2 regions of the Brevundimonas sp. LF-1 genome follow, and region 2 is predicted to be linked to the other one. Evidence: predicted binding sites of a transcription regulator. Region 2 holds the regulator's gene; the other holds the start of a gene.
What was found. Region 2 encodes LexA, which represses DNA repair genes until DNA is damaged. Its sites were predicted from a motif close to ATGTTCNCNANNTGTTCT; they were not measured.

Region 1 (14,739 bases), 230 kb from region 2:
TCGTCATGGACTACGCCCACAATCCGGACGGCCTTCGGGCCCTCTGCGGCCTTGTGGCCGCGATCAGGCCCGCCGGCGGTCGGACCATCGCCATGATCAGCATCCCCGGCGACCGGCGGACGCAGGAAATCGTCGCCATGGGCGAGATCAGCGCCGGCTTTTTCGACGAGGTCGTTTTCAGGGAGACGCCTGACAACCGCGGTCGTCCCGCCGGCGAAGTGATCCGCCTTCTCGCCGAAGGCGCGCTGCGAAGCGGTGCGGACGGCTCGCGTTTCCGCGGCGTGCAGAAGGAAGAGGACGCCGTGGCCGCATGTCTTGAAGCGGCGCGACCCGGGGACCTCGTCATCCTGACGCCGACCCGTATCGAAGCAGTTTGGGCGCAGATCCAGGCCTTTCGTCCCGCCTTTCCGTCCTCCGCCCTGGGCTTGAATGCGCCCGGCGTCATCCTGGAGCCTCCCCATGGGTAAGGGCCCCCTGATCATCATCGGCGGACATGAGGACAAGACCGGCGAGCGGGTCATCCTCAAGGAGGTCGCCCGGCGCCTCGACGGCGGCAAGCTGGTGATCGCGACCATCGCCTCCCATAAACCCGAGGGCTATTTCGACAGCTATCGGGAAGGCTTCAAGGGTCTCGGCGTCGGGGAACTGATCGAGCCTCTACGTCGAGGACCGGGCCGAGAGCCATGAGCAGGACCTTCTCGACAGGCTCGAGGGAGCCGCCGGCGTCTTCTTCAGCGGCGGCGACCAGCTCAGGCTGGCCAGCCAGATCGGCGACACGCCGATCGAACGACGCATTCGCGATCTCCATGCGCGCGGGGGCCTGATCGCAGGCACATCGGCGGGGGCTTCGGTGATGAGCGAGACCATGCTGGTCAAGGGACCGAGCGCGGAGTCCTACAGGATCGGCGAGGTGCACATGGCTCCCGGACTGGGCCTGCTCCCCAATGTCATCATCGACCAGCACTTCGCCGAAAGGGGACGGTTCGGCCGGCTGCTGGGCGCGGTGGCCCACAATCCGCGGCTCATGGGGCTTGGCATTGACGAAAACACGGCTGTGGTGGTCGAGCACGGGCGGTTGAGGGTGCTCGGCGACGGCGCCGTCTATGTCGTCGACGGGGAGGATGCGACCCATTCCAATATCTCGGAAGGCGGGGCCGAGGACGCCCTGTCCATGTTCGACGTGCGCCTCCACGTCATGTCGCAAAGCGATGTGTTTGACCTGGACCGCCGTCGCCCCCAGCGCGCCGGTTCGGAAGGAAAGGGTGAGAGCGGCGATCCGCTGTGACCTGAATCCGACACGCCGACCCGGGCGCCGGTTGGACGGGTTAGCCTCCTGTATCAGCAGGAAGGACAGCCGACATGATCAATGCAGACGACATCTGGCGTGATGTTTTCGTGACGGGCCTCAAGAACGCCCACGCCGTGGAAAACCAGGCCTTGGCCCTGATGGATCGCCAGATCGATCGGGCGCGGAACTTTACCGAGGTCGCCGACCGGTTGAAGGCCCACCGTCTTGAAACCGAGGGACAGATCCTGCGACTGGAGACCCTGCTGGAGGGCTTCGACGAGAAGCCGTCCGGCCTTAAGGACGCTGCGCTCTCGCTCGGCGGCAACCTGGCGTCCATCGGCCACAGCTTCGCCGAGGACGAAATCCTGAAGAACGCCTTCGCCAACTACGCCTTCGAGAACTTCGAGGCGGCCTCCTATCGGGCCCTGATCATTCTGGCTGAGAGCGGCGGCTATGCGGCGGCCTACGACCCCCTCGCGGCCACCTTGGAGGAGGAGGTGCGCATGGCGCGGTGGGTCGACGAAAGCCTGCCCATGCTGGTGGAGAAGCATCTCGAGCTGAGGCGCGCCGGCGAGAACCCCAGCCGCTGACTCAGCCGAAATCTATTTTCTTTATTATCTTTTGGATAACTAGATCATGTTCATGCACAACAAGAAGTTGATGTACACGGTTAGGGTCGCCGAACCCAATCCCGCTCTCGCCACCCTGATGCTCGAACAGTTCGGCGGTCCCCAAGGTGGCTCGCCGCCGCCATGCGCTACTTCACTCAGGGGCTCGCCGACGAGGACAGCGGCCGTCGCGATATGTTGATGGACATCGCCACGGAGGAGCTGAGTCACCTGGAAATCATCGGTTCGATCGTCGCTATGCTCAATCGCGGGGCCAAGGGCAAACTCGCGGAAGCCGCCGAGGAAGAAGCGGATCTTTACGCCAGCATGACCTCGGGCGGAGAAAGCCACACCATGTCCATCCTCTATGGCGGCGGCACGGCCCTGATCAACTCCGCCGGCGTGCCGTGGACGGCGGCCTATATCGACTCCATCGGTGATCCGGCCTGCGACCTGCGCTCCAATATCGCGGCCGAATCCCGGGCCAAGATCGTCTACGAACGGCTGATCAACGTCACCGATGACGCGGGGATCAAGGACGCCCTGACCTTCCTCATGACGCGGGAGGTGGCCCACCAGAAGTCCTTCGAAAAGGCGCTTTACGCCATCCCCGCCAACTTCCCGCCCGGCAAGCTTCCCGGTCATCCGGACTTTGCCGACAAATATTACAACATGTCCCAAGGAGAGGGGGATGCGAGCGGGCCGTGGAACCAGGGCGAGCAGTGGGAGGTCGTGGACGACCGCGAAGCCCAGGCGGCGGTGGACGGCGGCGTGGGCGACGCTTCGGTCAAGCTGTCGGCGGCTGACAAGAAGTCATTGCAAGCCTTTGCGGCCCGCACCCAGTCCGACCCTTCAGCCGATCCGATTACTGGAGCCGATCTCGGCGCCGGGCCTGGGGCCGGTCGCACCACGTCTCTGGCGGCTCCGGACTGAAGCGCCGCCAGACCGACGGCGCGGACGGCCGGCGCCGGCTCGGGCATTGGTTATGAATGGGCCGGCTTGCTTGCGAGGGACGGCGATGACCTGATCCTATCCGCTGACCAGAATTTGTCCGACGCTCAAGCAAGCCGGGGCCGCGCCGGCGTGATCAGAACCTGGTCGAACTCCCACATGGGTCAATATGACGGGGACCCTGCGTGGCCCTCTTGCAGCCGCCGCCTGGCAAGGCGAGGTGAAAACATAGAAGCCGCGGTCGGCCACGGCGGCGAAAAAGTCCTCATCGTAGACGCGATCCGCACACATCGGACTCACGGTCTCCCTTCCGGTTGTCAGGAGGGCGCAACGAGATCCTTGCGGCGGCGATCCAATGGGTCCGACTCCCGACTCTTTGATCGGGGCGTGGCGCAGGGCTCTCAGTCGTCAATCCCTCGGCGCCGGTCATCCGCGGGTTCGGCTGCATTTCCTGATTTCCCAGAAATCCCGTCAATGCCGCGCCGACGTAGATAAGAGACGTCAGTAGATGGAGGAGGCTTCCGAACTGCAGGAGCCGCCGGGGTTGCGCAGGACTGGCGGCCTGTCGGCGGATTTCACAGGAGCTCTTTCCTTCCCGTTGGGTGTTCGGGTGTCCGGAGCCGCCGCCTGCTCCCGGGCGGGATGTGTCGCCGATCCGCCTTTGGAGGCGATGCGTCCGGAACGCGTCGGTCGCCGAAGCGCTACCGGAAGCGGCCGGCCGCCGGATCCGCGTCCTTCGCGGTCGAGAGACAACCCCTGGTCAGGTGAGGAATGGACATGAAATTCTACGAGATCGTCGTCGCCGACGCCCACGGCGCCGAGCGCAAGTTGAGGGTTCCGTCTCCGACGGATGTCCAGGCGGCGGACGCCGCCGCCCCCTGTTGAAAAGCGGCGATTCCATCTTTTCGATCCGCGAGACGCCCGACGACAGTCTTCAGAGAACCGATGGGCCGCCCTCCAAGACCCAGGCCGAGGAACTGGCGCCGACCACGCCCGGCATGGCGGCCCGTCGCGATGCTTCGTGAGCCCTGAAGGCCTTGCCGGCAGCGCGGCCCCCGGCGAGATCACGCTGCGCATCGGGACGGCGGGCTGGGCCATTCCCGCAGGGGTGAGAGACCGGTTTCCTGTCGCGGGCGGCGGACTCGAACGCTACGCCAGCCGTCTCGGCGCCGTGGAGATCAACTCCACCTTCTACCGCCGTCACCGGGTCTCGACTTTTGAGCGCTGGGCCGCCGCCACGCCTGCGGACTTTCGTTTCGCGGTCAAGGCGCCGCGTGACATCACGCACCGCCGCAAGCTGGAGAACTGCGAAGATCTGCTCGCGGACCTGGCCGCCGATCTCCGCGGGCTGGGAGACCGCCTCGGACCAGTCCTGATCCAGACGCCGCCGGGCCTGGCCTTTGACAAGACCCGGACAGGCGCTTTTCTGGACGCTTGTAGGGCCCAGATCGACGCGTCGATCGTGCTGGAGCCGCGGCACGATCCTGGTTCACGGCCTCGGCGGATCATTGGCTCGCCTCTCGGCGGGTCGCGCGTGTTGCGGCCGATCCGGAGCCGGCCCGGGGTGCAGGCCTTCCCGGCGGCTCCGAGGGCCAGGTCTATTTTCGCCTGCACGGCTGTCCGCACATGTATCGCTCGGCCTATGGAACCGATCGGCTCAAGACCGTCCTTCAGCGGGTGGTGGCGGCGGGCGAAGTCGGGGCCGAGCGCTGGGTCATTTTCGACAACACCGCTTCGGGTGCGGCGGCAGCGGACGCGCTGGCGCTCGCTGGGATGGCAAGGTCCGCCCCGCCTGCGGTCTGGTCGTGAGGTTGCGACGACCGGCGTGTATTCGAAAGAGCCGAGCTGCCGTAGGAAGATCGCCAGGACCGCCACGAACGCCGTCGACAGACGCTCGCTCTGCCAGTCTGGAAGATCGCATCTGAGCCGGGGGCGGCGAGATAAGCGACGGTCCAATGGGCCGCGGCGCCATGCTCCAGCGCCTTCTAGGCGGCCGCTCGCGCGCTTTGGGTCCAGCCGAGCATGAAGGAGGCGAGGAAACGAACCACGAGCGCCAGACCGGCGACAAGGATTGCCCTATATCGCCGGAAGGACACCGCCCATGAACCCCCAGCAGTCCGGAGCGCTTTCGCTCGCCTCGACCGCCGCCTTTCAACTGACCCAGATCGACGCCCGGGTGGAGAAGGGGCTGCCTGAGCAGGAGGAGGTGGGGAGCCTCCTACTCTGCGCGGACGCCAAGTTTGGAGAGAGCGCGGAGAGAGAGGTCACCAGCGCATTTCTCACCGATCTCCGTCGGGACCTGGGGCTCATCGACGATCAGGAGCCCCGCCGCCGCGCGACGGGGCGACGGGGCGAGCGCAGTCTTCGCCTTGGCGCTCTCGGCTGACCGAGACCCCCAGCGCTCGGCCGGCGGTTCCCGAACGGAGAGCCAACGCGGGGGTTCCGGCCAAGGCGAACAGGCGTTCGGGCTTGTGTCGTGTTCCCGACAATGGCTCGCGGCCCCGCTGCTCCGGGCTCGCCAAGCTCTCGACCCCGCCCCAAGTCGCCAAAGGGAAACCGGAGGACGCGCGGCGCGCTTGCTTAGTCACACCCAAGAGGAGCCTCATGACCTTGCGCCATGCCCCGATCATCGTCGCTTCCGTCACTGGGCTTCTCCCCGCCCGCAATCCGCAAGGGGACGACGGGTGCGTCGACAAGGCCCAGGACGCTGTCTCAGCTCCAGTCGATCAAACCTTCGCCGCCATGGGGAACACTATACTCGGCTATGCGCCTGGCGCAGCCATGAGCGAGATCCGGTCCGGCGACGTCGCTCCTGAGCGGGCCAGGGGCCTGCTGGATAATCCGAGGTCGGCGGGCGTTGGGGATTTCGACCGGCTCTATATCGACCGGCAGGCCTCCACCCGCCAGGAGGTCGTGGTCCTGAATCGCGGCTTCACGCACAATACGGCTGCGCCGCCGCTTGCCGCTGATGCCCCGACAGCACCGCCGAAGGTCGAGCATTACCTGCGGAAGGCGCGGGAAATCCAGGCGGCGATCTGATCGACATGGCTCCTAGGCTGAAGCTCTTTGAATGGTCGGACGGCTTCCATCGCTTCACGGTGGCTGCGTCCTCCAGGCCCAAGGCTCTGGCCGCCTGGGGCATCCGGCAGGATATCTTCGCTTCAGGCCTCGCCAGGGAGGCGCCCGATGCAGAGGACGCCGAGGCGGCAAGAGCGCGGCCTGGAGAGGTGATCGAGCGTGGCTTGACGGTCGATATCGGCAAGGCCGGCCGCCGTGGGGCGCCCCCAGGGCGCGCAAGGGAGCGACCACGGCCCAGCAGAATCGGGCCCAGCGCCTCGCTGAGGAGCTGAAGGCGCTCGATCAGGCCCACGCCGAAAGCGCGGCAGCCGTTCGCGCCGAGATGCAAGGCCTCGAGGCGCGGGCCGCCGAAGAGAAGGCGCGGTTTGACCAGACACGGACCAGGCTTGTTCGAGACCTCGCCATAGCGCGCGAGAAACTAGGATCGGAGGAGGCGTCCGCGCCTCCCCGGAACCAGGAGAGAACCCATGCAGACTGAGCCCAGAAGCACCGACGCAGACATGGCGTCGACAGGATTTCTGAACGACGACGTACATGAGGGGGATCACGCCTCCTCGTCCATCCAGGCCGCCATGATCAACCGGCCCCGATCCGAACTCTACGCCTTCTGGCGGGAGTTCCGGAATCTTCCTCTTTTCATGGCCAATGTGCGGTCGGTCAGCAGCGACGGACGCGACTGGGTCATAGCCGGGCCCGGCGGCATGGATGTCGAACTGGAAACCGAGATCGTCGAAGACCGGCCGGGCGAAAAGATCGCCTGGCGTTCCACGGAGGCAGCGGACGTCGATCACGAGGGCTGGGTCGAGTTCCGCGACAACGCCTTCGGGCGGGGGACCGAGGTCCGGGTCATGATCAGCTATGACCCTCCCGCCGGCGCCGTGGGCAAGCTTGTGGCCAAGGTGATGCAGCGTGAACCGCGCATCCAGGCACGACGCGAACTTCGCCGCTTCAAACAACTGATGGAGACGGGGGAGGTTTCCACTTCCCAGGCTCCCGGCGCCGCTCCCCGCGGCTGATTATCAAGGACATATTTCATGCGCGCACTGACCTGGCACGGCAAACACGATGTTCGGGTGGACACGGTCCCCGATCCGGAGATCGTCAATCCTCGCGACGCCATCATCAAGATCACCGCGACCGCAATCTGCGGCTCGGACCTCCACCTCTATGACAGCGTAATACCCGGTATGCACCGCGGAGACATTCTCGGCCATGAGTTCATGGGCGAGGTCGTCGAGGTGGGGCGGGGAAACACCAGCCTGCGGGTCGGGCAGAAGGTGGTGGTTCCTTTCGTGATCGCCTGCGGCCAGTGCTTCTTCTGCGGCAAGGAGCAGTATTCGGCCTGCGACAACTCCAATCCAGCCGACAAGTCCGACGCCTCCGAGGTCGCCTACGGCTATCCCGCCGCCGGGCTGTTCGGTTATTCGCACCTGACCGGCGGCTATGCGGGCGGGCAGGCCGAGTACGCGCGCATTCCCTATTCGGACTTCGGACCTATCGTCGTGCCTCACGGCGTCGAGGACGAGAGGGTGCTCTTCCTGTCTGACATCTTCCCGACCGGCTGGATGGCGGCGGAAAACGCAGGGATCGAGCCGGGCGACACCGTGGTGGTGTGGGGTTGCGGCCCGGTCGGCCTGTTCACCATCAAGAGCGCCATCCACATGGGCGCGGCGCGGGTGATCGCCATCGACCACCATCCGCGTCGTCTCGCCCTGGCGAAACAGAACGGGGCCGAGGTGCTCAACTATCACGAGGTCAAGGTGCTGGAGGCGCTCAAGGAGATGACGGCGGGCATCGGACCCGACGCCTGCATCGACGCCGTGGGCATGGAGGCGCACGGTTTCGCGCCGGACAACATCATCGACGCCGTCAAGCAGGAGACGAAACTAGGCACGGATCGCCAGCACGTGCTGCGCGAGGCGATCATGGCCTGCCGCAAGGGCGGGCGCATCTCCATGCCGGGAGTCTATGGCGGGATCGGCGACAAGCTGCCGATCGGGGCCTTCATGCAGAAGGGGCTGACCCTGAAGACCGGCCAGACCCATGTGCAGAAATACCTGCCCAGGCTGCTGGAACTGGTGATGGACGGTCAGATCGACACCACCGACCTCATCAGCCATCGCCTGCCCCTTGAGGAGGCCGCAACGGCCTACAAGAACTTCCACGACAATCCCAACGAGTGGACCAAAGTTGTCCTCAAACCTTAAACGCGCCGCCCGGGCGGCGGGCTTCTAGGGGCAGGATAAATGGTCGTCTGCATTGGCGACGGGCATTCATGGCTGAGCCTGTTGGGAGCACGAAGCATGTTCTTGTTTTGTTCTCTTTCTGCTAAGCGTAGCGTATGGACGTCGCCCCCTCGCAAGATCATCCATGTGGACATGGACGCCTTCTTCGCCTCGGTGGAGCAGAGGGACGATCCCGCCTTGCGCGGTCGTCCCGTCGCCGTAGGCCACGCCGCTTCGCGCGGCGTGGTCGCCGCCGCCAGCTATGAGGCGCGCGAGTTCGGCGTGCGGTCGGCGATGCCGTCGAGCACCGCCTTGCGCAAGTGCCCGGAACTGATCTTCACGCCGCCCCGGTTTGAGGTCTATCGCGCCGTCTCGGCGCAGATCCACGCCATCTTCGCCGACTACACGCTCCTGATCGAACCCCTGTCCCTGGACGAGGCTTACCTCGACGTGACCGCCAACATCCGGGGCTTGCCGACGGCGTCGGCGACGGCCGAGGAGATCCGCGCGCGCATCCTCGAGGAGACCGGTCTGACGGCCTCGGCCGGGATTTCCTACAACAAGTTCCTGGCCAAGCTGGCCTCGGACCAGCGCAAGCCCAACGGCCAGTTCGTGGTCCCGCCCGGGCGAGGGGAGGCCTTTGTCGAGGTCCTGCCGGTGAAGCGTTTCTACGGCGTCGGGCCGGTGACGGCTGAGAAGATGAACCGCCTGGGCATCGAGACGGGCGCGGACCTCAGACGCCAGTCCCTAACCTTTCTTCAGCATCATTTCGGCAAGTCCGGCGCCTGGTACCATGGCGTGGCGCGGGGAGAGGATCATCGCCCGGTCAATCCGGATCGCGAGCGCAAGTCGAGCGGCTCGGAGACCACCTTCGCCAGCGATCTGGTCGATCCGGCGGCGATCGAGGCCCGGCTGGACGAGATGGCGGATGATGTCTGGGCCTGGTGCGAAAAGGCCGGATCGCTGGGCCGGACCGTGACGGTGAAGGTCAAATGGGCGGACTTCCAGCAATCGACCAGGAGCCGGTCCTTCAATGAGCCGGTCGCCTCGAAGGAACGGTTGCGCGAGATCGCCCGGCTGCTGGCAAGATCCCTCTATCCGCCGACCAGGGGCGTGCGTCTTGTCGGCGTGACCCTGTCCAATCTGGAGAAGGCGTCGCCGGGAGCGCCCTCAAGGGCTTCTGTGGGCGAGCTGGCGCTGTGACAGCCATGCTCCAGGCGGACCTGTTCGGGCGCGCCTCCCAGCCTGCCGTGCCTCCGGGCTTCGACTATTGGCCGGATGTCCTGTCGACATGCGAGCAGGCAGCGGTGGTCGAGGAACTACAGCGGCTGGATTTCAGGCCTTATGAGCACATGGGCTACCAGGGCTTCCGACAGATCGCCGCTTTCGGACGCCGCTATGATCTGGAGCGGCGTCGATTGGAGACGGCCGCGCCGTGGCCGGACTTCCTGAAGGCGCTTCTGGGCCGTCTGACCGGACGGCTGGACCTTGATGAAGAGGCCTTCGTCCAGGCTCTGGTCAATGAATACGCCCCCGGAGCCGGCATCGGCTGGCACCGCGACAGGCCGGTTTACGGGGAGATCCTCGGCGTCTCCTTTCTCGCGCCTTGCATGATGCGTCTGCGCCGGAAGGACGGGACGGGATGGCGTCGATCAGCCGCGCCGCTGGCGCCTGGATCGGCCTATCGGCTGTCAGGCGAGGCGCGCAGCGACTGGGAGCATTCGATCTCGCCGATGACGGCGCTGCGCTATTCCATCACCTTCAGGACCCTGGCTGGCCAGAGCGTCTAGCTCGCCAGGATGTCGGCGGCTTCGGGATAACGCTGGGCCAGGCGAGAGGCCCAGTCCGCAGACACCGGGCGAGCCTGCCGGGCTTCCCGAGGTCGGGCCAGGACGAGGGCCGCGGCCTCCCTGTGAGCGGGCCAGTCCATCAGGAGGCGCATGGCGGCCTCGAAGTCCGGATGGCTGGCGGCGTGGACGAAGGCCCGGTCCAGGGCCTCGACGTCGTCGAAGTCGGGCAGGCGCGAGAGGTAGTCACGCAGAACCGGAGCCGACAGGTCGCGTTCAAACAGGCTCCAGCGCAGGTCCTGGGCCTCCTGGCGGCTTCCTTCGGCGTCGAGCACTTCGATGGAGGCGGCTTCCCACGCCGGGGTCAGGCGCGGTGCGCCGTTCTTCGGGCTGTGGCCAAAGGTCCAGGGGCGGTTTAGCGGGGAGGGGCTCAAGGCGGCCTCCAGGGCGGCGCGGGCTTCGGCGACGCGGCCGGCGTCCAGGAGGCGGCGGGCGATGTCTGCGGCTATGTCGGGGGATCCGGCCTGTTCGGGGGTGATGAGCGACAGCCAGAGGTCGAGGTCCCCGGCCTTGTCCGCTAGGCGACGTAAAAGGTTGCGGCCTGCCGGGGTCTTCCTGACCGAGGCGTCCAGGCTGTCGAGCAGCCGGCGGGCGGTGCGTGGACCCAGGGTCTCGCCGGCGGCGGATGCCCAGCGAGCGTAATCCTGCGGGTGTCGGCGCAGGGCGTCGACCAGGTCGCGCAAGGCCTCGTCCCCGGCTGTCTCCGCCAGGGTGAAAAGTTCAGGAGCGGCGGCCTCGAAAGCGGCGGGGAGTTCGCCCTTGGTGTCCTTTACGCGGGCGGACAGGCCGGAATAGAGGTCGAACCAGCGGACGAGGACGGCGAGCGCCTCGCCGGGCGCTTCGGGCGCCAGACGCTCGACGATCATCCGGCGGTGTGCGTTCAGGTCCTCTATCAGTTCGCCGCGTTTTCGCCAGGACACGCGGGTGCGCGCGGCCGAGACGGCGGTGATGCGCTTGTCGATCTCCAGGGCCAGGATGTCAGGACTGATCTCGGCCGCCAGCTCGAGACGCAGCCGGCGCTTGAGATTGGCGTTTCCGGCGCCGGCCTCGATAAGGAGTTCCGCCAGGCGCGGCGCGCCGAGCTGGACCAGGCTGGCTGCGGATAGCCGGGTCGAAATCCGAGATTGTCGCGCCATGAGGTCCTTGGGGCAGGAAGGGTGTTCGCCACCCGGGCGTCTATAGCATGCTCATCCCGACGCTGGCCCCGGCTCGGCGGGAGGCGCCGTTCGTCCGGCCGTGTACAAGGCGCCGCAAGAAGGCCGCTGCTCGGCTGAAAGGAAGGCGCTCATGCCCAAGGTCAACGACACGGTTCATATCCGTTTTTCAATGCGTGGCATGTCGGGGCCCTTCTGGCAGACCAACGCCACGGTGGCTGCTGTCAGCGGGACGTCGCTGCTCCTAGACGGGCTGGACCGTCAGGTGCCCGCGTGACTTCAGAACTCAAGCCGGCCGGGGCAGGGCGGTGGACCCTGGACTGGGAGGTGCGGCGTCGGCCTTGAGGCCCTGGTGCGCTGCGGCGCCGTCAGAGGGGTCGAACAAGCTTTGCCTTAAATGGGTGGTTGCAATTGAGTGGTAGTGACCGCTCTGATAATGGCGACCTCTTGTGACCGGCCGCGTCCGGCTCTGCCCAGAACTGGACCTGGGGGCAGCGCTTTATTTCCCGATTGCCGCCTTCTGCTGGATTAGGTTTGTCTAGACGACTCTGGGAGCACATTTTGGAAATGGGCGATGAATTCGCCCACAATGCCGGAAATAGGTCGGTCTTCGAGATGCACGCATTCGACGCTGAAACGTAGCGACGGGTTCAGCGGCTGGAATACGATGTCCTGAAACAGGCCGGCGCGTGCTGTGAACTCATCGACCACCGAGACGCCAGCGCCGTAGCGGACCAATGCTGCGGCGACGAAGAAGGTCTGGACCGAGATCACCTCGCGCACGGCGACGCGTTCCACTTCTAGAGCCCGAGCGAGCAGGTTGCCGATGGGGCCGCTGCCCGAGACGCCGATGATCTCCTGGTCGTGCAGTTGTGTCAGGGCAAGTCCATCGCGCGTCGCACATAAGGCGTCGGGCTTGTGAGCGACCATGAGTTGCCCTTGGCCCAACCGGGTCCGCGACAGCCGCGCGTGATCCGGGGGATCATAGGCTATGGCCAGGTCGCATTCACGTTCCCGCAGCGAACGAAACAGGTCGTCGTGGTGCAGGGTCTGGATCTCCATCGTGATGCCGGGGTGATGTTCCCGAAACCTAGCAATGGCGCGCGGGGCGATGTCCAAACCCAGAGACGGAACGACAGCAAGCCTGATGTGGCCGCCCCCGTGCGTCCGGATGTTCTTTACTGCGCGGCGCAGCGACTCGATGCGGTCAAAGACATGGTTCGCTTCGCCGAACAGGACGTGGGCTTCGTCGGTGGGGACGAGACGCCCGCGCACTAGTACGAAGAGCTTAAAGCCGAGCTGGTCGTGGAGGCGGCGCAGCGCCGTGCTGACATAGGGTTGAGAGACGCGCAGGGTCCTCGCCGCCGCGCTGATCGAACCGTGGACATAGATGGCGTGAAAGACCTCGACCTGCCGCGTATGCAACAACCCGCCTCCTTTAGTCTCGGGCCGTCGCGAGCGGTTGCGGATGCTGCGCGATGGCCTCGATCTCCACGTCGCCCGCAATCAGTCCCGATATGACAACGCTTCGGGCCGGGTAGGGCGGCTTGAAGGTTTCGCTATACGCGGCGTTGAAACCGCTCATATGGCTCGGGTCAGTCAGCCAAGCCGTGACCTTGACCACATCGGAGGTCTGGGCGCCGTGCGCGGCCAGCACGGCCTGCAGATTGGCGAGCGACCGCCGGGTCTGGACGACAATGTCGCCGTCTACGATCTCGCCGTCCGCTCCTCGGGGCAGTTGGCCGGAGACGAAAAGCAGATCGCCAACCTGACGGGCGGCACTGAGCGGAGGAGCGAGACGGGACGGAGATTGGGTCATGGGATCCTTTCAAGACGTGATGAGGCCGACAAAGCCGCCGCCCGTTCGCCGGCGCCCATGGCGTAAGTCCATCCGAGCATCCCGTGACCGACGTTCAGAACGGCTCTGGCCGCGGACGGTTTATGATCGGCAGGGATGACGGCGACATCGGCCGAAGGCCGGCCCACACGCTAGTCACGGCGTCGTAGTGAGCGGCGGCGGGCAGGACGGAACGGGCCAGGTCGATCAGTTGAGCGGCGCGTCTGCGATCCACCGCAGTCGACTGTGCGCCCAGTTCGGCCAGACCAGCGACGCGGATTTGATCAGCCAGTCGACAGAAAACCACCTTGCGGGCGGAATCGGTGACGCTCAGACGAGGCGCTTCCGGCCCGACGGCGGCGGTGAAGGAGTAACCCTTCATCGGCCAGACCGGGGCCGACAGTCCCAGCTTGCGCAAGAGCTGCGGCGCGTCAACGCCCGCGCAGATCGCCAATAGGTCGGCGCGAAGTACGTCGCCGGCTGCGTTCGCGACCCACGCGCGGCCCTCCTGGGCTTCCAGACGTACGACCTTGAAGCCGAAGCGAGCGGTCACGCCGTACTGTTGCGTCAGAACCTTCAGCAGTTCGGTACAGAAGCGAAAGGGGTCGCCTACCGCGTCATCCGGCGTGTGAATAACGCCGACGACCTCGCCGGCGGCGCGCAGCGCAGGCTCGATTGCGACCGCTTCGCGCCAGGACAACACCGCCTGTCGGCCTCCGTGGCGTCGCTTGATATCGACGACCCGTCGAGCGGTTTCAAACGCGGCTCTGCTTCGAAACATATGCAGCTTGCCGGGGACGGCGTGGTGAAATTCGAACGGATGGCGTTCCATCAGAGCCTCCAGCGCCGCGCTGGATTCCAAAGCCAGTTGCAGGCCGGCTAGGGTATGGTCGCTGAAGCGCGTCCAGGTGCAGTTGCGCAGGAACTGCAAGGCCCAGGGCGCGAAGTCCGGGTCGAGGAGGCCCCGAACCTTAAAACTGGGATCGAGGCCGATCGTCAGTTGCGGCAGCCTGCGCAGCAGGTCAGGGTGCGCCAGGGCGTCTGTATAGGCGTAGCTTAACTGCGCCCCGTTCGCGAACGAGGCGCCGAGGGCCGGGCCCTCAGCCTGGTCCACAACCGTCACGGACCATCCCCGACGGGCAAAGGCGTAGGCCGTGGCGAGGCCGATGACCCCCGTCCCTATGACGATAAGCCGTCGAGGGGCGTCATGCGCCCGGCCACGTGCAGGCGCGCGGTTTTGCAAGCTCAACATTATGAGACCGAAATTTCAGGAGGAGGCTGAGGCCGAGCGGCGAGTCTGCGTCCGGCTAGTCCAGCCGATGAAAGCGCAGGGCCGTGACCCGCGCGGTCGACAAGGTGAAGGCACCGCCGTCGTGGTCGAAGGTCAGGCGCGTTCCACCGGCGCGATAGGCGCCGTCTTCATCCCGCTTGAACTGCAGCCGACGGGACGCGTCCGCGGCCCCATCTCGACTGACGACGGCGTCCAGCCCATCGCCCGTCGTTGTCAAAGTGTAGGTCGCCCCGACCTCGGGTGAACCATAACGGCCCTCGAACGCGGGCGCCGGCTGGGCGGAACTGTCAGTTTCTGTGGCAATGGCGTCCAGGATAGCGTCCGCTTTGTCCTGAGCGACCCAGTCGTCCCGGTTGCAGAACAGCGCGAGCGACAGACGCTGTTCGGGCAAGCGCGCATAGAAGTTCTTGAAGGCTTCGGCGGAACCGCCGTGCTGTATAAACGATCGGCCGCCACGGGC
Region 2 (14,739 bases):
GATTCCGGGCTGGCGCACATCCTGTCGATCTCGGGCCTGCATATGGCGGTCGTGGGCGGCTTTGTCTTCTTTGCCGCCCGCCTTCTCGTTGCGGCGTGGCCGTGGCTGGCGCTGCGCGTCTCGGGCAAGAAGGCCGCGGCGATCGCAGGGTTGATCGCGGTGGGGACCTATCTCGTCATCTCGGGCGCGCCGCCGCCGGCCGAGCGCGCCGCGATTACCGCGTCGATCGCCTTTCTGGCGATCCTGACGGATCGGCAGGCGGTGACCATGCGGGCCCTGTCGGCGGCGGCTTTTGCCGTGCTCTTGCTGCGGCCAGAGGCCGTCGTGACGCCCGGGTTCCAGATGTCGTTCGCGGCGACAGCGGCGCTGGTGGCGCTTGTCGAGGTCTGGCCGCGCCGTATCCGCGAGTTCGCCGCGCCCTGGCCTATCGTCGCCGCGCAGCGGTTGACCAGTTGGCTGATGGCCGCCTGCGCCGCCAGCCTGGTGGCGGGCATGGCGACCGGACCGTTCGCCATGCAGCACTTCAATCGCACGGCCGTCTACGGGCTGATCGCCAATATGGCGACGGCGCCGCTGGCGGATTTCGTCATGATGCCCGCCCTGGCGCTGGGCGCAGCGCTGGAGCCTTTGGGACTGGGCGCGCCCTTCCTGTGGGTGGCGGGTCAGTCAGTCGACGCCATGCTGATGATCGGACACTGGGCGGCCAGTCTGCCGGGCGCCGTGAAGGCGATCCCCAGCGCTCCTGCGGCCGCCCTGCCGGTCGCCTTTCTGGGCATATTGTTCATGTGCCTGTGGCGGGGGCCGTGGCGGTTTCTGGGCTTGCCGTTTGCGGCGGCTGTGCTGATCTGGCCGCGCCCGGCCCCGCCGGATATCTGGATCGGCGATGGTGGAGCGAATGCGGCCTATCGGCTCGAAAGCGACGCGGTCGTGGTGCGGCCGGCAGTGCGCCAATTCGCCAGCGACCTTTGGTCCCGGCGTCGAGGGCTGGAGCCGGTCGCACGGTCGCCCGAGGGCTGGACCTGCAAGCGTTCCTACTGCGCGCCGGACGGCGAACCGGGGCCGCTGGCGCTGTGGTGGGGCAAGGCGGCGCCGACGCCCGAGCAGCTGGATCAGATGTGCCGTAGCGCGCAGGTGATCAGCGTGCGCGCCGTGATCACAACCCTGCCGTCGTCGTGCCAAGGGCGGCTGGTGCTGGACGGCGCCGACTATGCGCGCGGCGGTTCGGTGGAGTTATGGCGCGACGGCGCCGGCGGCTGGCGCGCCCTGTGGGCGGCGGAAGTGCGGGGACGGCGACCGTGGAGCGGTGGAGGAGCAGAATAGGCGCCGTCTCTTAATCCCGCTCATCCCGGCGGACGCCGGGATCTAGTAAGAGATACGCGTGCTGTCGCTGGCCAGAGGAGGCGAGGGGACAATCAAACGGCCCCGTTTGAAGCCAAAGCACTGGGTCCCGGCGTCGGCCGGGATGATCGGAGTTTATAGGGCTGCGCCTCAGTGATACCGGCGCAGCAGGCCGACCAGCTTGCCTTGAACCTCAACCTGATCAGGGCCGAAGATGCGGGTCTCATAGGCGCTGTTGGCGGGCTCCAGGGCGATGGACTGGCCCTTCTTTCGCAGGCGCTTGAGCGTGGCCTCTTCGCCCTCGACCAAGGCGACGACGATTTCGCCGGAAGAGGCGCTCTCCACCCGCTTGATGATGACCGTGTCCCCGTCGAGGATGCCGGCCTCGATCATGGAATCACCTTCGATTTCCAACAGGTAGTGTTCGCCGGCGCCCAGCATGGACTCCGGGACCGGCAGGCGCTCGCGTTCGTGCTGGATGGCGGCGATCGGGGTGCCGGCGGCGATCTTGCCCAACAGGGGCAGGTCACGAACGTCATTGGCGGCCTCGGCCGCGGCCGGGCGCGGGCCCAGGCCGCCGCCCTCGATCACGTCGGGCTTGAAGGGAGCGCGCCCCTTGGCCGGAGCAGCGGTCGTCGCCTGTTCCGGCAGCTTCACGACCTCCAGCGCGCGAGCGCGGTGGGCCAGGCGGCGGATAAAGCCGCGTTCCTCAAGCGCCGTAATCAGGCGGTGGATGCCCGACTTGGACGCCAGGTCCAGCGCCTCCTTCATCTCGTCGAAGGACGGGGAAACGCCCGTCTCGCGGATGCGCTCATGAATGAACATCAGGAGTTCGTGCTGTTTCTTCGTGAGCATGGCGGCGAATCCAGAACAAGGCGTGAACCGTTGGTGATGTTCTGTAAGTGTTCTGGTTAAAAGTCAACTAACGTCACGCTTGAGGCCCTCAAAGCAGAAACCCGCGCCTGCCGTTCGACGGCGGGCGCGGGCTTCAGGGCTGGCGGAACCTGACCTTAGCGGGCGGGCGTCGCCGGAGCGCCGTCCTTGTAGCGCTCGAACCATTCGATCATGGCGTTCATGCGGGCCGCGTTCTGGGACGGACGGACGGCCAGGCTGTGGCCGACGCCGGGGATCTTCACCAGGGCCGTGGGGACGCCGCGCAGTTGCAGGGCGGTGTAGTACTGCTCCGACTCGCTGACCGGGGTGCGGTAATCCTCGTCGCCGACGACGACCATGGTCGGGGTCTTGACGTTGCCGACCAGCGACAGCGGCGACCGGCGCCAATAGGCCTCCGGGTTCTCCCACGGGAACTCGCCGAACCAGTAGCGGGCGAAGAAGGCCGGGTTGTCGGCCGTCAGCACGAAGCTGGCCCAGTCGATGACGGGCTTCTGGACCACGGCGGCCTTGAAGCGGTCGGTCTTGCCGACGATCCAGCTGGTCAGCACCCCGCCGCCCGAGCCGCCGGTGACGAACAGGCGGTTGGGATCGGCGACGCCCTGGGCGATGACGGCGTCCACGCTGCTGATCAGGTCGTCAAAGTCGTTCGACGGATAGTTGTGGTGGATCAGGTTGGCGAACTCGTCCCCATAGGAGGTCGAACCGCGCGGGTTGACCGACAGCACGGCGTAGCCCGCAGCGGCGAACAGCTGATTGTCGGTGGCGAAGTGCGGGCCATAGGCGGCGAACGGGCCGCCGTGGATTTCCAGCACCAACGGATAGCGCTGCCCCTCGACATAGTCGGCCGGCAGGGTGAGCCAGCTTTCGACCGCGCGCTGGTCGTGAGACGAGGCGACCTGGATGCGGCGCACCTCGCCCAGACGGCGGGCGCTGAGGAAGTCGGCGTTGAGGCGCGTCAGCTGGGTGCTGCGGCCGCCCTTCAGCACATGGACGTCGGCCGGGCGTGTGGGCGTGCCGCGCGTGAAGGCGATGGCGCCGTCGTCGGCCACGGTGAAGTCGCCGCCGGTGTAGGGACGGCCGAAATCGTCGCCCGTCAGGTCTTCGATCAGGGGGTGACGACGCCGTCCAGCGAGACGCGGGCGACCTTGGTGCGGCCCTGATCGTCATAGGCGACATAGACCGAGCGGCCGTCGCGGCTCCACACCGGTGATTTGACCGACCGGTCCAGGTTCGCCGTCAGCACCCGGCTGTTCGAGCCGTCGGCGTCCATCACATAGAGGCGGGTGTTGTGATAGCCCATCCGCTTGTCGTCATAGCCGAGATAGGCGATGCGGCGGCCGTCGGGCGAGGCGACGGGCGAGTTGTCGGGACCGGCGCGGCTGGTCAGGGCGGTCAGGCCGCCCGTCTGCACGTCCAGGGCGAAGACTTCGCTGTCATTGGCCTCGCGCTGCCAGTCGGGGCGACGGTTGGCGCTGAGGTACAGGGTGCGAGAATCAGCCGACCAGGACAGGCCGCCGCCGTGATTGAAGTCGCCGTGAGTCAGTTGGCGCGCGCCGCCGCCTTGGGCGCCGACGACGAAGACGTGGCGGAAACCGGGCTTGAGATAGCCCTGACCGTCCGAGCGATAGGATACGGTGTCGATAATCTCCAGCGGCGGGGCCCATTTGGCGCCTTCCGGTTTGGCCAAAGGCGAGCCGATCTTGGGCTTGTCGCCGGGAACCAGGACCGAATAGGCCAACTGCTCGCCGTTGGGCGACCAGCTTATGCTGGACGGGGTGTTGGGCAGGTTGGTGACGCGGACCGATTCACCCGACGCCATCCAGCGCACGAACAGTTGGGGCGCGCCGCCCTCGGCGTTCGAGATGTAGGACAGGCGCGTTCCATCCGGCGACCAGCGCGGCTGGCGGTGCGAGCCGGCCGAGGCGACCAGCGGCGAGTGCTGGCCCGTCTTCACGTCAATCAGCCAGATGGTCGGACGCATCTGATCGGTCATGATGTCGGCCGTCTGGCGGACATAGGCGATCCGGCTGCCGTCGGGGCTGATCTGGGCGTCGGAGGCGACCTCCATGCCAAACAGGTCCTGGGCCGTGAACAGGCCTCGGTCGGCGGCGGGCAGGGCGGTCTGACCGGCCGGCGCCGTCTGGGCCGGCACCGTTTGGGCCAGCGCCGGGGCGTGGGCGCTAAGGATCAGGGCGCAGGCGGCCCAGGCGAACTTGTTCATATGAATCCCCCTCTGAACTGACAGGGATCATAGGAAGACGCGAGGCGACGACAAGATACGGAAAAGGCCGCCGGAACGAATCCGACGGCCCGTTTTGATCCGAATCCCGAAGAAGAATCAGAACTTGAAGCTGGCCCGCAGCAGCAGGGTGTAGCGGACGTAGTCTTCCAGCAGTTCGGCGTCGCCGGTGATGGCCAGCATCCCCAGCTCGTTGCCCACATTCAGACGGAAGCCCAGGATCGGGCCGCCGCCTTCGATGCTGGCGGGCGTCAGGGTGAAGGCGTCGCCGCCCGAGGCGAAGCGGGCGATGGTGGTCCCGGCGTCGACCGAGAAGTTCTGACGCCAGCCCAGACGGACTTCCGGGCGGATCCAGCCGTCCTTGCCGAAGCCGTAGCCGATGTTGACGGCCGCCACGCCCGAGAACAGGTGGCCGTCGCGCTCGTCGATATCCAGGTCGAACCCGTCGCCGCCACCGCGTTCGGAGCGGGCGTCCTCGCTCAGCGAGAAGTATTCGACATAGGCTTCAGGGCGGACGTTAACACGACCGAAGTGACGCTCGTAAGAAGCCCCGCCCGCTGCGGCCAGGGTGAAGCCGTGCCAGTCGGACTCATTCTTCAGGTTGACGCCCTCGGCGACCAGTTTGCGCGTCGCGCTGAAGGAGGCGTAGCCGCCCGCCGCGCGCGCCCAGGTCGACCAATACTGCCCTTGGGCTCGCCAATAAAGGCCCAGTTCCAGCAGGTTGGCCGACAGCACTTCTTCAGCGGCCGATTCCGGGTCTTCCAGATCGGACGAGGTGAAGGCGGCGGTCAGGCCAAAGGCGCCCATCGAGGTGCCGCGCTCGACGCCGCCCGCCAGGCCGAAGCCCTCCGAGCGGAAGCCGTAGGTGTCCGTCTTATCCTTGTCGGCGTAGAAGTTGATCTCCTGAACCCAGGCGCTGGTTTCGCCCGGCGTCGCCGCGGCGTTGCGGCCGGTCAGGGCGCGGGTCACGGCGTCGACGCCGCTGGCCAGCGACAGCAGGGGGCCGCCCGAGTGCTCGGGCAGCAGCTGCTGATAGACGTTGAAGAAGCCTTCCCGATCCGTCTGGTTCAGCAGGGCCGCGCGGATGACCTCGTTATCGGCCAGCCCGGCGTAGAGCACGTCGTAGGCGGCGGCTTCCGAGTTGATCATCTTGGCCTCTTCGGCCGTGATCCTGCGGGCGTCGATCGACAGTTCGTTGCCGGTCACGTCGCCGATCTCGACGACAAAGGCGTACGGAGAATTGGACTGCAACTGCTCGGACGTCAGGTCTCCAGCGTTCAGATCGCCGGCCTTGATCACCTTGAAGCTGGTCGTGCCCTCGGCTGCGATCAGGGAGTTGAAGCGCACGCCCAGGCTGCTGGCGCCCGCCAGGTCGGCTGAGCCGGACACGTTGTAGCGGAACTCGTCGGCCGTCGCCTCGTCCAGGGTCACGATCAGCTTGCCGTCTTTGCCGACGTTCAGGCTGGAGATATCCAGGCTGGTGGTCTGCTGAGCGTCCAGGACCCCTTGGAAATGTCGATGTCGAGCTGGCCGTCGTCGTTCGACAGCTTGCCCTTGACCACGGCTCCGCCGCTGATCGACAGGCGGTCGGCCCCGGTCCCGAACGAGATGTCGCCGTTCACCGTGCCGTTGCGCAGATCCAGCACGTCGGCGCCGGAGCCGAAGCGGATGTCGCCGACGATCCCAGGTTCATTGGCGTCCGGCACCCCGTCGCCGTCAGCATCAGGCAACTTGTTGTCCGGGATGACCACGCCGTCCTGGACGAAGGTCACGCCGGTCGTATTGGCGCTGACGTCCACGGCGATGGCGGAACCGGTGCGCTCGACATCCTTTTCGGGCGTGACGACGGCGATGATGCGACCGGTGTTGTTGATCGTGGAAAGCGTGCCGGATTCGTCGCGGATCGCCACGGCCGAACCCTTGGACCCGTTCACCGCCACGGCGATGTTGCCCGAGTTCGAGATCGAGCCGACGTTGGCGCCGCTCTGGATCAGGACGCCGCTCGCCGTGTCGGCGTCGGAGGTGGCGATGGAGCCCTGGATGGCGCCGCTGTTGAAGATGGTAGGCAAGGAAGCGCCGCTGCCGACCAGGACGGTGCTGCTGTTCGCGGAAACGGCGGACGAGACGATGGTGCCTTCGTTGCGGAAGCCGCCGACGACCGTCACGTCCTGCCCCGTGCCGCCGATCTGCACGGCCTTGGCGTCGACGTCCTTGTAAACGCCTGCCGCTTCGATGGAGCCGCGGTTGATCAGGCCATAGGCGGAATCGCCCGCGCCGGCCGCGCCCAGTGTGATGGCGCTGTCGGACGAACCGACCAGCACGGCCGCCGACCCGCCGAACGAGCGGATGGTGGCGGTCGTTTCCTGGGCGTCGGGGATGCCGTCACCGTCGCGATCGTCGTCTTCGCGATTCTTCTTGCCGTCGCCGTCGTCGTCCTCGTCGCCGTTCTTGACGCCGTCGCCGTCGTCGTCGCCGTCGATGCCGCCCGAACCGTAGGACGGGGCGGTGTCGAAAACGACGCCCTTGCCGACATCGCCGGCGATCGCACGGCCGGACCGCCCTGCAGCAGGTCGTCCGCATCCAGGTTTTCGAGATAGGTCTGGCCGGGCCAGGGTTCGCCCGTCGTGGGCTTGGACGGCGGGGCCGTGGTGTAGCGATAGCCGGTGGCGGTCACGGCGCCTTGAATCTTGACCTGGCCCCCGACATCGCCGTCGATGGCAACGCCGGTCGAGTTCTCGCCGACGACGCCGATACCGCCCAGCAGGGTGACGTCGCCGCTGACATCGCCGGTCGTGCGGACGCCATAGCCGTTGTCGCCGATGACGTTGATCTGGCCCAGGCTGACGATGTTGCCGGTCAGGGGCGCTTCGACCGACAGACCGGCGGAATTGTTGCCCTCAACCCGGATCGAACCGGAGTTTTCGATCCGAATATTGCCCGTCAGGGGCGAAGCGCCGGTGACACGAACGCCATAGCGGTTATTGCCCTCAGCGAAGGGACCGTCCAGGTCGCCGTCCTTGTCGTCGTCCTTATATTCGTCGATCGCATCGGTGATGGTGATGGGGCCGCCGATGGTGATGTCGCCGGTGTTGCCGCCGTTGGCGAGTATGCCCGTGGCGCCGTCGGCGGCCTTCAGCATGTCGATCTTGGAGCCGGCGTCGAGTTTGACGCTGTTGCTGGAATCCAGCGTCACGGCTGCGCCGGAGGTGACCGCGATGGAGCCGCCGTTGGCGATCCGCACGTCGTCGCGGGCGCCGTTATTGGCGGTCGAGGTGCTGATCGGCGTGGTGCGGCCGTTCGAGATGACCTGTTCGGCTTGGGCGCCGGCCGCAACCATCAGGGGAGCGATCGCTACAGCGGTCGCGAGCAGAATACGCATCGGTAGGAAACCCCTCGTGGTCGCACGCGCAAGGACTGAGCCGACCCTCCTAACAGGGTCCGCACCCACATGCCCCAAATTTCTTGAATTTGAGGCGATTGCAAGGCCTGGCGTTAGGCGGCTGAAGCTGAACGGCAGATGAAAACCACAGCGTGGCCGGGATGCAAGCTCGGCCTTGTGCGCTTCCGCCTTGCAGCGTAGCCGGGGACGGATATAGGGCGGAAAATCTGCAGGATGCTGATTTGCACCGTCCCGCATCCAAAGTCGGAGCCTTGGCGTTAGCGTGAAGAAGTTCAGCGGAAAGGCCCCAGGCATGAGCGTTAGCCCGATCAACGTCCAGGAAAGCGAACTGCGCCTGTTTCCGGGCTTGGATGACGAGGTCGCTGCGACCCTTCGCACGCTGAAGGCTTGCGCGGCCCAGGATCGCCCCCGGCTGGTGGACACCACCATGCTGTTTGCGCCGCGCTCGGGCGGGGTGAAGCGTTACCTGCTGTCCAAGAAGGCGTGGCTGGCGGACAACCGCCCCGACGTGGCGCACAGCCTTGTCGTGCCCGGCGCCGGCTATAAGGCGAGCGCCGACGGCGTGGTGCGGCTGCAGGCCCCAAGCTGCCGTTCGGCGACGGTTATCGTTGGCCCGGTTCGGTGCGTCGTTGGGGCGCCTGGGTGTCGTCGCTGAATCCCGCGCTGATCGAAGCGGGCGATCCCTATACGCCGGGGCAGGGCGCGCTGGAGGCGGGCCAGAGGGTCGGCTGTCCGGTCGTGGGTTTCTGTCATTCGGACCCGGCGAGTCTCGCGGCCCTGCATTTCGGCGAGTGGGCCAAGAAGCCGGTCGAGAAACGCTGGGCCAAGCTGTTCTCTCAGTTCGATCGCGTCGTCTCGCCCAGCCGCTTCATTGCCCGGCGGCTGGAAGAGGCCGGCGTCGGCGGCATCGTCGTGCGCCCGCTGGGCGTGGAGGTCGATACCTTCCATCCGGATCGTCGCGATCGCGACTGGCTGCTGAAGAAGCTGGGTCTGGGCGTCGACGCCCGCCTGCTGTGCTTCGCCGGGCGTCCGGCCAAGGAGAAGAACGTCGGCGTGCTGATCGACGCGGTCCAGCGTCTGGGCGCGCCCTATCATCTGGTGCTGGTCGGCGCGGGCGCTGGATGCCGCCGGAAGATCGGCTGATCTCCCTGCCGTATGAGAAGGACCCGCGCGCCGTGGCCCGCATCATCGCCAGTTGCGACGCCTTCGTGCACGCCAATGACAAGGAGCCGTTCGGCCTGATCGTGCTGGAGGCGATGGCCTGCGGCCGGGCCGTGGTCGGCGTCAACGCGGGCGGCGTGGCCGAGACGGTCGATGACAGCGTGGGGCAACTGGCCGCCTCGGCCGACCCGGTCGACTACGCCGCAGCCATTGAGGCGCTGTTCGCGCGCGACGTAGAGGCGCTGGGCGCGGCGGCGCGGGTCAAGGCGGTGGAGCAGTTCGCCTGGAACCGCGTGTTCGAGGACCTGACCATGCTGTACGGCGAACTGACCGGGCAGGCCGCCTTTGTCACGCCGCGAGAGCGACTGCCGCTCAACTAGGGCTCGGGATCGACTGAACTGCGGGCGTGCGAAAGCGGCGCCTGCGGTCGGTTTCGATTTTCAGGAGAAGAGGGAAGGGCGGTGCGCCACTCCCTCAAAGCCTTGAGAGGAGTGGCGCGAGTGACGGGGCTCGAACCCGCGACCTCCGGCGTGACAGGCCGGCACTCTAACCAACTGAGCTACACCCGCGTTCCCGTCCGAAGCGACTGTGCGCCCCGGCGAGGGGCGTCGTTTAGGCGGGGCTGCGCCGAAGGTCAAGCGACCTGGCTGTGGATAAATCAAATCATCTTGTCGGAGCGGCTGCGGCGGCCTGAGGCGGGGCGGCGGGACCGGCGATTCCGCCGTCCGCCGGAAGCTGAGAGGCCGTGGCCGGCGGGGGCGGTTCGTAGTGCACGCCCACGCCCGGCCCCAGCGGCAGGTCCAGCGCCACCCAGGCCGCCACCATGATCAGGCCCGCAACCAGGAAGGCTCCGGCGTAGGGCAGCATGGTCGCCATCAGCGATCCCAGGCCGAATCTCGGATCCCACCGCTGGGCGAAGGTCAGGATCAGCGGGAAGTAGCTCATCAGCGGCGTGGCGATGTTGGTGACGGAATCACCCATGCGATAGGCGGCGGTCGTCATCTCCGGGCTGATGCCCAGGAGCATGAACATGGGCACCACGATGGGCGCCAGAGCCGACCACTTGGCCGAGGCCGAGCCGATGAACAGGTCGAAGATGCAGGACACCAGCACGACCATGATCAGCAGCAGCGGCGTGGGCAGGGCCAGTTCGCGCAAGGAGGCGGCTGCATTGACCGCCAGGATCGGTCCCAGGCCGGACCAGTTGAACATGGCGACGAAGTGGGCGGCGAAGAAGGCCAGGACGATATAGGGGGCCAGTTGGCTGATCCCCTCGCGCATCATCCGCACCAGGTCGTGGTGGGTCTTGATCGAGCCGGACCCCGCGCCGAAGGCCGCGCCCGCCATGAAGAAGGTCAGGGCGAAGAACGCCACCAGCGAGCGGTACAGAGGATTGAAGCGCTGCTCCGGCTCGGCGTCGGCGTCGACAAACGGGGAGCCGGGCAGGAAGGTCACCGCGGCCCAGACGGCGATCATGGCCAGTATGGTCAGGCCGGCCCAGGCCAGGCCGCGCTTCTCGGCGGCGGTCAGGGGCGTCTTCTCCTCGGCCGCGACCGGGGCGGCGTCGTGCGGGATCCAGGCGCCCAGGCGCGGCTCGATGACGCGGTCGGTCAGGAACCAGACGATGGGAGTGAAGACGATCACCACCCCGACGATGAAGAACCAGTTGCCGGCGATGCTGACGGCGTAGGACGGGTCGATCAGATGGGCCGCCGGCTCGGTGATGCCCAGGATCAGGGCGTCGCTGGCGCCGGGGAAGAGGTTGCCCGCATAGCCGCCCGACACGGCGGCGAAACCAGCGGCCAGGCCCGCCAGCGGATGGCGGCCGGCAGCGGCGAAGATGACGGCCGCCAGAGGAATCACCACGACATAGGAGGCGTCCGACGCGTGGTGCGACACCATGCCGGTGATCACCACGATCGGCGTCAGGATGAAGCGCGGCGCATTCAGCAGCGCGCCTCGGATCGCTGTCGAGAACAGGCCGGTCCGCTCGGCCACCGAGGCGCCGTAGATGATGGTGATGACGATCCCCAGCGGCGGGAAGTCGGCCAGGGTGCGCGGCATGCCGATGAACAGCCGCTCCAGATTGGCGGCGCCAACAGGCTTTGCGCCTGCAGCACTTCGCCGGTCACCGGGTTGACGGCGGACCAGCCCAGGCCGGCCCCGACCAGGCTCAGCACGACCAAACCGAGGATCAACCATAGGAACAGGAAGACAGGATCTGGCAGCCGATTGCCGATACGCTCGACGGTGTTCAGCAGACGGGCGGCCAGGTTCATGCGCAAGCTCTGGGTTCAGGATAGACGACAGCGCATTTCGCGGATCACCGGCATAGGAGGCAATCGAAAGGGCTGCGGCAAATCGCGCAAAGAACTGCGAACCGTTCGCAACAAAAAACCTTTGCCGACATGGGTTTGAACCCTGGCGAGGTTGGGTCTAAGAAGCCCCGAATCCGCCCCCTACCTCCCGGCGGGCGAGGCAGCTCGAATGAACGAATTTCTTCTAGAATATCTTCCGATCGTCGTTTTCCTGGGCATCGCCATCGTGCTCGGCGCCGGCTTCATGCTGGCGGCCTGGGTGCTGGCCCCCAAGAACCCCGATACCGAGAAGCTCTCGGCGTATGAGTGCGGCTTCAATGCCTTTGACGACGCGCGCATGAAGTTCGACGTGCGCTTCTATCTGGTGTCGATCCTCTTCATCATTTTCGACCTGGAAATCGCCTTCCTGTTCCCGTGGGCGGTGTCGATGTTCGACCTGTCGCATGGCGGCATGGTCTTCGCCTTCTGGTCGATGATGGTCTTCCTGGGCGTCCTGACGGTCGGCTTCATCTACGAATGGAAGAAGGGAGCACTGGAATGGCAGTGATCGCCCCCTCTAGCCCCCTGGTCCCCGCCGGTTCGGCGGCGCGTTCGACCGTCGAGGGCTATGATCCCAAGATCCACGACAAGTTCTTCGAGTCCGTCAACACGGAGCTGGGCGAGCGCGGCTTTCTGACGACCTCGCTGGACGACGTCATCACCTGGGCCCGCACGGGCTCGCTGATGTGGATGTCGTTCGGCCTGGCCTGCTGCGCCGTCGAGATGATCCACCTGTCGATGCCGCGCTTCGACCTGGAGCGTTTCGGCACCGCGCCGCGCGGTTCGCCGCGCCAGTCAGACCTGATGATCGTCGCCGGCACCCTGACCAACAAGATGGCTCCGGCCCTGCGCAAGGTCTATGACCAGATGCCGGACCCGCGCTACGTCATCTCGATGGGCAGCTGCGCCAATGGCGGCGGCTACTATCACTACAGCTACAGCGTCGTTCGCGGTTGCGACCGCGTGGTGCCGGTGGACGTCTATGTCCCGGGCTGCCCGCCGACCGCCGAGGCCCTGCTGTACGGCATCCTGCAACTGCAGAAGAAGATCCGCCGCACGGGGACCATTGAGCGATGAGCGAGCTGGTGCGCGTCGCGGAGCGCGAATCCGCCCTGACCCCGCTGGGCACGGAAATGGTCGCGGCGCTCGGCGTCGAGGCTGTGGTGGCCTATGGCGAACTGACCCTGATCGCCCCGCGCGAGAACATCGTCGAGATCATGACGGCCCTGCGCGATCAGTTCGGCTTCCAGCAGTGCATGGACGTCTGCGGCGCCGACTATCCTGACCGCGCCGAGCGGTTCGAGGTGGTCTACCACCTGCTGTCGCTGACCCGCGCCGCGCGGGTTCGCGTCAAGGTGTCGACCGATGAGGTCAAGCCGGTCCCCAGCGTGACGTCGGTCTATCCGTCGGCCGGCTGGTTCGAGCGTGAAGCCTTCGACATGTACGGCATGATCTTCTCGGATCACCCGGACATGCGCCGCATCCTGACCGACTACGGCTTCCAGGGGCACCCGCTGCGCAAGGACTTCCCCATGACGGGCTATGTCGAGGTCCGCTACGACGAAGAGCAGAAGCGCATCGTCTATGAGCCGGTGAAGCTGACGCAGGAATTCCGCAACTTCGACTTCCTGTCTCCGTGGGAAGGCGCCGACTATCCGACATCGGTCCTGCCGGGCGATGAAAAGGCGGGAGCGCAGTAATGGCCGACGTCAAGAACATGCCCGCGCCGCTGGGTGCGGCTATCGACCCGTTCGAGGATTACGAAGACGGCCTGACCCCGCACGCGCGGGCGATGGACGACCGCAAGTTCACCATCAACTTCGGCCCGCAACACCCTGCCGCGCACGGCGTGCTGCGCCTGGTGCTGGAGCTGGACGGCGAGCTGGTCACGCGCGTTGATCCGCACATCGGCCTGCTGCATCGCGGCACCGAGAAGCTGATGGAGGCGCGCACCTACCTCCAGAACATCCCCTACCTGGACCGGCTGGACTACGTCTCGCCGATGAACCAGGAGCACGCCTTCTGTCTGGCCATCGAGCGCCTGCTGGAGATCGACGTGCCGTATCGCGGCCAGCTGATCCGGGTTCTGTACTCGGAGATGGGCCGCATCCTGAACCACCTTCTGAACGCGACCATGCAGGCCATGGACGTGGGCGCCCTGACCCCGCCGCTGTGGGGCCACGAAGAGCGCGAGAAGCTGATGGTCTTCTATGAGCGCGCCTGCGGCGCTCGTCTGCACGCCAACTACTTCCGCCCGGGCGGCGTCCATCAGGACCTGACGCCCGAGCTGATCGACGACATCGGCCGCTGGTGCGCCGAGTTCCCGGCCGCGCTGAACGACATCGAAAGCCTGGTCACCGAGAACCGCATCTTCAAGCAGCGCAACGTCGACATCGGCGTGGTGTCCAAGGAGAACGCGCTCGCGTGGGGCTTCTCGGGCGTCATGCTGCGCGGCTCGGACATCGCCTGGGACCTGCGCAAGGCCCAGCCGTACGACTGCTACGCCGACATGGAGTTCGACATCGCCGTCGGCAAGAACGGCGACTGCTGGGACCGCTACCTGTGCCGCGTCGAAGAGATGCGCCAGTCGGTGCGCATCATGGAGCAGTGCATCCACAAGCTGCGCAACTGCCCTGGCGAGCCTGTCCTGACCGAGGACAACAAGATCGCCCCGCCGCGTCGCGGTGAGATGAAGCGTTCGATGGAAGCGCTGATCCACCACTTCAAGCTCTACACCGAGGGCTTCCGCACCCCGGAAGGCGAGGTCTATGCGGCCGTCGAGGCGCCCAAGGGCGAGTTCGGCGTCTATCTGGTGTCGGACGGCACCAACAAACCCTACCGCGTCAAGCTGTCGGCCCGGCTTCCGTCACCTGCAGGCGATGGACTGGATGAACCGCGGCCACATGCTGGCGGACGTGTCCGCCATCCTCGGCTCGCTCGACATGGTGTTCGGAGAAGTGGACCGATGAGCGTTCGTCGTCTCGCCAAGGAGCAACCGTCCTCTTTCGAGTTTTCGAAGGAGACGATGGAAAAGGCTCAGTGGTGGATCAAGAAGTATCCGGAATCGCGTCGCCAGTCGGCCGTGATCCCGATCCTGTGGCTGGTCCAGAAGCAGGAAGGCTGGGTCTCTGAACCCGCCCTGCGCGCCATCGGCGACCTGTTGGGCATGGCCTATATTCGGGTGCTGGAGGTCGCGACCTTCTACACCATGTTCCAGCTGACGCCGGTCGGCACGACCGCGCTGATCCAGGTCTGCGGCACGACGCAGTGCATGCTGCGCGGGTCCAATGATCTGATGCGCGTGTGCCGCGAGAAGATCGGACCCAAGGACGAGCTATCCGCCGACGGCC

Region 1: dinB (DNA polymerase IV) is a predicted target of LexA. The motif match lies at 8,229-8,246, and genes of this name have one in related genera.

Annotation. Positions count from the first base shown of each region.
Region 1 is NZ_CP146349.1:2,768,386-2,783,124, reverse strand. Features, by position in the region: gene V8F63_RS15330 (Mur ligase family protein) at 1-467, shown strand, start outside; gene V8F63_RS15325 (hypothetical protein) at 460-687, shown strand; partial or broken gene V8F63_RS15320 (cyanophycinase) at 716-1,285, shown strand; gene V8F63_RS15315 (ferritin-like domain-containing protein) at 1,360-1,878, shown strand; gene V8F63_RS15310 (manganese catalase family protein) at 1,925-2,098, shown strand; gene V8F63_RS15305 (manganese catalase family protein) at 2,041-2,829, shown strand; gene V8F63_RS15300 (hypothetical protein) at 3,729-3,872, shown strand; partial or broken gene V8F63_RS15295 (DUF72 domain-containing protein) at 3,869-4,270, shown strand; partial or broken gene V8F63_RS15290 (DUF72 domain-containing protein) at 4,387-4,656, shown strand; gene V8F63_RS15285 (hypothetical protein) at 4,949-5,233, shown strand; gene V8F63_RS15280 (hypothetical protein) at 5,458-5,886, shown strand; gene V8F63_RS15275 (SRPBCC family protein) at 6,498-6,941, shown strand; gene V8F63_RS15270 (zinc-dependent alcohol dehydrogenase) at 6,960-8,132, shown strand; gene dinB (DNA polymerase IV) at 8,304-9,353, shown strand; gene V8F63_RS15260 (alpha-ketoglutarate-dependent dioxygenase AlkB) at 9,359-9,940, shown strand; gene V8F63_RS15255 (DUF6880 family protein) at 9,937-11,133, opposite strand; gene V8F63_RS15250 (hypothetical protein) at 11,285-11,428, shown strand; gene V8F63_RS15245 (LysR family transcriptional regulator) at 11,680-12,579, opposite strand; gene V8F63_RS15240 (RidA family protein) at 12,590-12,970, opposite strand; gene V8F63_RS15235 (FAD-dependent oxidoreductase) at 13,065-14,240, opposite strand; gene V8F63_RS15230 (serine hydrolase domain-containing protein) at 14,296-14,739, opposite strand, start outside.
Region 2 is NZ_CP146349.1:2,535,564-2,550,302, reverse strand. Features, by position in the region: gene V8F63_RS14055 (ComEC/Rec2 family competence protein) at 1-1,320, shown strand, start outside; gene lexA (transcriptional repressor LexA) at 1,489-2,193, opposite strand; gene V8F63_RS14045 (S9 family peptidase) at 2,349-3,281, opposite strand; gene V8F63_RS14040 (hypothetical protein) at 3,338-4,453, opposite strand; gene V8F63_RS14035 (autotransporter outer membrane beta-barrel domain-containing protein) at 4,571-5,902, opposite strand; gene V8F63_RS14030 (hypothetical protein) at 5,929-6,792, opposite strand; gene V8F63_RS14025 (hypothetical protein) at 6,720-7,850, opposite strand; partial or broken gene V8F63_RS14020 (glycosyltransferase) at 8,164-9,412, shown strand; tRNA gene V8F63_RS14015 (tRNA-Asp) at 9,525-9,601, opposite strand; gene V8F63_RS14010 (AbgT family transporter) at 9,696-11,096, opposite strand; gene V8F63_RS14005 (AbgT family transporter) at 10,979-11,311, opposite strand; gene V8F63_RS14000 (NADH-quinone oxidoreductase subunit A) at 11,520-11,897, shown strand; gene V8F63_RS13995 (NADH-quinone oxidoreductase subunit B family protein) at 11,867-12,466, shown strand; gene V8F63_RS13990 (NADH-quinone oxidoreductase subunit C) at 12,463-13,089, shown strand; partial or broken gene V8F63_RS13985 (NADH-quinone oxidoreductase subunit D) at 13,182-14,358, shown strand; gene nuoE (NADH-quinone oxidoreductase subunit NuoE) at 14,355-14,739, shown strand, end outside.